2 regions of the Rhodobacter sp. NSM genome follow, and region 2 is predicted to be linked to the other one. Evidence: riboswitches for the same ligand, from Rfam matches in the RefSeq annotation. Region 2 holds a riboswitch; the other holds the start of a gene.

Region 1 (3,398 bases), on a different contig from region 2:
GGCGGATCGGCGCAGTCCGCGCAGCGACCTTCCACTTCCTCAACCCGTTCTTCGGGGTTGCCGTGGCAGCGGTGCTGCTCGGCGAGCGGATGGGGATTTGGGATGCGGTCGGCGTCGTGGTGATCGCGTCAGGCATCCTTGCCGTGCAGCTTTCCCGCGTGCCGGAAGCGGCGAGGCGCTAGAACGGGCCGCGCCCGCGCTCAGCCGATCCGGCCGCGCTGGCCTCCGGTCTGACCGCGGTCGAGAAGCAGGTGGTCGAGCAGCACGCAGGCCATCATCGCCTCGCCCACCGGAACGGCACGGATGCCGACGCAGGGATCGTGACGGCCCTTTGTCACCACCTCGATCTCGCGCCCGTCGGTCGTGATCGACCGCCTCGGCGTCAGGATCGAGGAGGTGGGCTTCACGGCGAAGCGCACCACCACGTCCTGCCCGGTCGAGATGCCGCCAAGGATGCCTCCGGCGTGGTTCGAGAGGAACTCCGGCCCATCCGGCCCCATGCGGATCTCGTCTGCATTCGCGCTGCCGGTGAGGCCGGCCGCGGCCATGCCCTCGCCGATCTCGACACCCTTCACCGCGTTGATCGTCATCATGGCCGCGGCGAGGTCGCTGTCGAGCTTGCCGTAGATCGGGGCGCCGAGGCCCGCCGGCACGCCCGAGGCGCGGATCTCCACGATGGCTCCTACCGAGTCCTGCGCCTTGCGGAGCCCGTCGAGATACTCGGACCAGAGCGCGGCTGTATCGGGATCGGGGCACCAGAACGGGTTGCGCTCGATCTCGGCCGCGTCGAACCGCGCGGGATCGATGGCATGGGGGCCGATCTGGACCATGTAGCCCGTGATACGGAGATCCGGCACCAGTTCCGCCAGCGCCGCCCGGGCGACGCCACCCGCAGCCACCCGTGCCGCCGTCTCGCGCGCCGAGGACCGCCCGCCGCCGCGATAGTCCCTCAGCCCGTATTTCCAGTGATAGGTGATGTCGGCATGGCCGGGGCGGAAGCTGTGGGCGATCTCGCCGTAGTCCTTGGACCGCTGGTCGGTGTTCTCGATCATCAGCTGGATCGGTGTCCCGGTCGAGCGCCCCTCGAAGGTGCCCGACAGGATCTTCACCGCGTCCGCCTCCTGCCGCTGGGTGGTGAAGCGGCTCTGCCCGGGCTTCCGGCGGTCGAGCCAGGTCTGGATCGCCTCGGCCTCGATCGTCACGCCCGGCGGGCAACCGTCCACCGTCGCGCCGAGCGCGGGCCCGTGGCTTTCGCCCCAGGTCGTGACGCGGAAGATGTGGCCGAAGGTGTTGAAGCTCATGACATCCGTCCCCCGTTTGGCGCCGAGCCATAGGACAGATGCGGCCGCCGGGGAACCGGATTCTCGTCCGGTCGCCCGTTTCCTGTTGCGGCAGCGGGCCGCGCCGCTATGGTCGTTACCACCTCGGGGTGCCCGAAAGGGCTGAGACGCACGCGCGAACCCGTTGAACCTGACCCGGTTAGGACCGGCGGAGGGAAGGTGCATGGCTCCTCATCCCGTTCCGTTCGCGTCGAAGAGGAGGATGAGATGAGACTTCCGATGCTTGCTGCGGGTGTCATGCTGTCGGCGGGACTGGCCGAGGCGCAGACGCCCGTCCTCACGGTTCTGACCTACGACAGCTTTACCTCGGAATGGGGGCCCGGACCTGCGGTCGAGAAGGCCTTCGAGGAGGTCTGCGGTTGCGACCTGCGCTTTACCGCTGCCGGCGACGGGGCGGCTCTCCTCGCGCGGCTCCAGCTCGAGGGTGCGCGGACCGAGGTCGACGTGGTCGTGGGTCTCGACACCAACCTGACGGCGGCCGCGGCCGCGACGGGCCTCTTTGCCCCTTATGGGGTGACGGCCCCGCTTGACCTTCCGGTTGCATGGGACGACCCGCTGTTCCTGCCCTTCGACTGGGGATGGTTCGCCTTCGTCCATGACCGGGACATGGCGAACGTGCCGACCTCGTTCGAGGAACTGGCGGCCTCTGACACGACGATCGTGATCCAGGATCCGCGAAGCTCGACCCCCGGGCTCGGGTTGCTGATGTGGGTGAAGGCGGCCTACGGCGCGCGGGCGTCGGAGATCTGGCAGGGTCTGGCCGACAACATCGTGACGGTCACACCCGGCTGGTCCGAGGCCTATGGCCTCTTCCTCGAGGGCGAGGCGGACATGGTGCTGAGCTACACGACCTCGCCCGCCTATCACCTGATCTCCGAGGAGGACGAGAGCAAGGCCGCCGCCCCCTTCCGCGAGGGCCACTACCTTCAGGTCGAAGTGGCAGCCAGGCTCGCCTCGAGCGACCAGCCCGAGCTTGCCGACCGCTTCCTCGCCTTCCTGCTGGAAGAGCCGGTGCAATCGGTGATCCCCACGACGAACTGGATGTATCCGGCGAAGCTGCCCTCCGGAGGTCTGCCCAAGGGCTACGAGACGCTCCTGCGGCCCGAGATCTCGCATCTGCTGCCGGCCGAAGAGGCCCTCTCGCTGCGGCCGGAGGCCCTCGCCGAATGGCAAGAAGCGCTGGCGCGCTGATCGTCGCGGCGGCGCTGGCCGTCGTGACGTTCATCCCGCTCGCGCGCGTGATGGCGCGGGCCGGAGGCGGAGCGCTCGGGCCGGCCGACTGGGCTGCCCTGCGCTTCACCATCCTGCAGGCGGCGCTCTCGTCGCTCGTCTCGGTCGCTCTCGCCGTGCCGGTTGCGCGGGCGCTGGCGCGGCGCCGTTTCCCTGGCAGGGGCCTCCTGATCGCGTTGCTCGGCGCACCCTTCCTGCTGCCGGTGATCGTGGCGGTGCTCGGGCTGATCGCCGTCTTCGGGCGCGCGGGCCTGCTGAACCGGGCGCTCGAAACGCTGGGGCTGCCCGCCCTGTCGGTCTACGGCCTGCACGGGGTGGTGCTGGCCCATGTCTTCTTCAACATGCCCTTCGCCGTCCGGCTGATCCTGCAGGGCTGGCTTGCGATCCCCTCGGAGCGGTTCCGCCTCGCGGCCTCGCTCGGCTTCGGGCCGGCCGATGTCGCGCGGCACCTCGAGCGGCCGATGCTGCGCGAGGTTCTACCGGGCGTGGCGCTGGTCGTCTTCGTGACCTGCCTCTCGAGTTTTGCAGTGGCGCTGACGCTCGGGGGCGGGCCGCGCGCGACGACGGTGGAACTGGCGATCTACCAGGCGCTTCGGTTCGAGTTCGACCTCGGGAGGGCCGCCTTGCTGGCGACGCTGCAATTCGCGCTCTGTGGCGCGGCGGTTCTGGCGACGGGCGCCCTGGTCCTGCCCTCCGCCTTCGGCGCGGGGCTCGACCGCGCACCGGTGCCCTTCGCACCGAAGGGCTGGCGACGGGTGACGGATGCCGCCGTGCTGGTCGGGGCCACCGCCTTCCTTCTGCTGCCGCTGGCCATGGTCGTCGCGCGGG
Region 2 (3,398 bases):
CCAGCAGGTCCGCGGCCTCGGGCAGGTTGGGCGTGACGATCCGCGCCAGCGGCAGGAGCCTGCGGCGCAATGCCTCCACCGCTTCGGCGGCGAGCAACCGGTCGCCACCCTTGGCCACCATCACCGGATCGAGCACCACCGGCGCGTCCCTGGTTGCCAGAGCCTCGGCCACCGCCTCGGTGGTCTCCGCGGTGCCGAGCATGCCGATCTTCACCGCATCCACGCGCACATCCGCGAAAATCGCGCTTATCTGCGCCGTCACGAAGCCGGGCGGGACGAGTTCTATGCCCGTGACACCGCGCGTGTTCTGCGCCGTCAGGGCCGTCAGCACCGCCATGCCATAGCCGCCGTTGGCCCCGATGGCCTTGATGTCGGCCTGAATGCCGGCGCCGCCCGAAGGATCCGAGCCTGCGATGGAGAGGATGTTCGGGATCATGCGCGCCCCCATTCCTCGGCAAGGGCACGGGCGGCCGCCTCGGGATCCGCGGCGGCGCCGATGGCCGAGACGACGGCCATGCCGGCGGCGCCCGCCTGTTTCACGGCGCGCGCGTCGCCCGGTCCGAGGCCTCCGATGGCGACGGCCGGCACGGGTGCTGCGCGCACAAGCCGCGCGAGGCCGTCGAAGCCGACGGGCATCGCATGGTCGGGCTTCGATGCCGTGGCCCGCACCGGCCCCGCGCCCACGTAGTCCAGGATCCCCAGAGGCAAAGCCTCCAGATGGCGCATCTCCTCGACCGACAGGCCCAGGATCAGGTCGGGCCCGATCCGCCGCCGCGCCTCCTCGATGCCGAGGTCGCCCTGCCCCACGTGAAGCCCTGCGGCTCCCGAGGAAAGCGCGACCTCCACCCGGTCGTTCACGATCAGCGGCACACCGAACGGGTCGAGCGCCGCGATCAGCCGGCGCGCGACGGGGATCAGTTCGTCGTCGCTGCGCCGCTTGTCGCGGAGCTGGACCAGCGTCGCCCCGCCGCGGACGGCAGCGAGCGCGAGCGCCTCGAGATCCTCGGCGCCATCGGGCGTCACGAAGTAAAGCGTGAGGTTCATGCGGCCTCCAGTCTCGCGCCCCGGTCGAGATCCTCGGGCGAGAGCCTGTGGAGCGCGTCGAGGAAGGCAACCTGGAAGCTTCCCGGACCCTCGGCGCCGCGGGCGGCCTCTTCGCCTGCGAGGCCGAAGAAGGCGAGCGCCGCCGCCGTCGCCTCCAGCGGCGGCTGGCCTGCCACGAAGGCGCCGACAACGCCGGTCAGCGAGCAGCCGAGCGCGGTCACCTTCGGCATGAGCGCATGCCCGTTGGCGCAGCGGAAGCCACGCTTGCCGTCGGTCACGAAGTCCATCGGCCCCGTCACCGCAACCACGGCCCCTGAGGATTGCGCAAGCCGCAGGGCGGCCTCCTCGGCCTCGGAGACGGAGTCGGCGCTGTCTGCCCCCTTGCCTCTCGCTGCGGCTCCCGCCAGAGCGAGGATCTCCGACGCATTTCCGCGTATCACGCCGGGCTTCAGTGCCAGAAGGCGCGCGCCGATGTCGCGCCGGAAGGCCGTCGCGCCTACCGCCACCGGGTCGAGCACCCAGGGCCGACCGGCCGCCATCGCGCCCTGCGCCGCGGCTTCCATGCCCTCCAGCCAGCGCGGGCTGGGCGTGCCCATGTTGATCGTCACCGCCTGCGCGATGCCGGCGAATTCGCCGGATTCCTCGGCGTCATGCACCATGGCGGGCGAGGCGCCCGCAGCCAGCAGCACATTCGCCACGGTGTTCATGGCGACGAAATTCGTGATGCACTGCACCAGCGGCGCGTTGCTTCGCATGGTCTCGAGATAGCTTCCGCAGCGGTCCATCGCTCTCCTTCCATCACGGAACGAGACGGAATGACTCCAGGTGCGGAACCTGCATCATCGCGACTTCCTCCGCCAGCATGACCTGGTTCAGGTTCTAAGGGTGCTTCTCAGCCCGGATGTGTCCGGACGCCCCTGTCACTGGCATCAGGCTTAGCGCGAAGCGGCCGCGGGGCGCAAGGACTCTCGGGGCAGAACGCAGGGCGTCGAGATCGGGCTGCGGGATCCTGCGACGGAAGGGGCTCCTGCCATTCGCGAAGCGCGAATGGCAGGAGCTCCGGACGGGTCGGTCGCCCGCCCCCGAGCGTGCCGCAACGGACGGAGCACCCCCCGCCGGAATCACAGATTGCAGAAGGCTGCCAGATGGCGCGACCTGCCATCGGCTCTCGCGTGGCAGTCAGATGCACCAATCACTTTGGACGATCTGAAGGTCCGATGCTCGCACCGCACTGACAGCCTCAGCGCAGCCCGGTCTCTTCCAGAAGGCCGAGACGCTTGGCTTCGTAGTAATAGCCGTTGCGATACCACTGGATCGCCCGCTCCTCATCGCCGCGCGATACGAGCCACGCGCCCCGGAGGTATTTCCCGCCATAGGTGAGGTTCGTCCTGGCATCGAGCAGGCTGTCGGGCGTGCCATCATAACCCATGGTCCGGGCCGTCTGCGGATGGATCTGCATCAGCCCCATGTAGGGGCCGTTCCGGGCCGCCGGGTTGTAGCCGCTTTCGCCCCGCACCACGCGGTGCATCAGAGATGGCGGCACCTGATAGAGCCTCGCGAAGTCGCTCACCATCCGCATCACCTCGGGCTGCCCCGAAGCCCCCTGGCGCTGAACCGGCTCTCTGGCGCTTCCGCCGCAGCCTGCCAGCACCAGCGCCGCCGCAACCAGCGCGGCGCCCGTCATACCCTTCATCCTGCCTGTCCCTCTGCTGCCTTCACGACGGCTGTCAGATCGTCCCACACCTTCGGTGCGGCGACGAGCACCATGCCACCGGCCGCGTCCTCGGGGAAGGGGGCAGTGCGCCCCCCGGCCTCCTCGACCATCAGCATGGCGGCAAGGCAGTCCCAGGGGTTCATGTGCGGCTCGTAATAGCCGCCGAGACGTCCGGCGGCGACCGAGGCCAGCATGATCGCCCCCGATCCGTTGCGATAGAAGATCCCGCCGCGCCGCATCAGCTCGCGCACCAGCGCCGAGGCAAAATCCGCAGAGGTGCGGTGGCTCGCGCCGAGCGCCACGTTGCAATTGCCGATCACCAGATCCTCGCGCGCGCGAAGCCGCTGGCCGTTGAGGAAGGCGCCCTGCCCGCGCCGCGCGGTGAAGGTCTCGTGCGCAAGCGGATGTTCGATGACGCCAGCGACCGTTCGGCCAGCCTCTTGCAGCGCGATCACCACGCACCAGTGCGGCAGCCCGGCAAGGAAGGGCGCGGTGCCGTCGATCGGGTCGATCACCCAGGTGAAACCGGACCGGCCCTCCTGCGCCCCGTGTTCCTCGCCGAGGAAGCCGTCCTCGGCGAAGCGCGCGGACAGGCGCTGGCGGATCAGCGTCTCGACCTCGCGGTCCGCGCGGCTCACGA

What was found. Region 2 has a riboswitch for thiamine pyrophosphate ahead of thiM (hydroxyethylthiazole kinase). Riboswitches for the same ligand answer to the same signal wherever they lie in the genome.
Region 1: it holds a riboswitch for thiamine pyrophosphate, as region 2 does, so the genes downstream of both, thiB (thiamine ABC transporter substrate binding subunit) here and thiM (hydroxyethylthiazole kinase) in region 2, are expected to answer to the same signal.

The regions. Positions count from the first base shown of each region.
Region 1 is NZ_JBQPXH010000002.1:17,932-21,329, reverse strand. Features, by position in the region: gene ACTVZP_RS04605 (DMT family transporter) at 1-182, shown strand, start outside; gene aroC (chorismate synthase) at 201-1,301, opposite strand; TPP riboswitch at 1,416-1,514, shown strand; gene thiB (thiamine ABC transporter substrate binding subunit) at 1,548-2,531, shown strand; gene ACTVZP_RS04590 (thiamine/thiamine pyrophosphate ABC transporter permease ThiP) at 2,507-3,398, shown strand, end outside.
Region 2 is NZ_JBQPXH010000004.1:218,965-222,362, forward strand. Features, by position in the region: gene thiD (bifunctional hydroxymethylpyrimidine kinase/phosphomethylpyrimidine kinase) at 1-436, opposite strand, end outside; gene thiE (thiamine phosphate synthase) at 433-1,044, opposite strand; gene thiM (hydroxyethylthiazole kinase) at 1,041-1,829, opposite strand; TPP riboswitch at 1,877-1,973, opposite strand; gene ACTVZP_RS10720 (transglycosylase SLT domain-containing protein) at 2,285-2,737, opposite strand; gene ACTVZP_RS10725 (inositol monophosphatase family protein) at 2,734-3,398, opposite strand, start outside.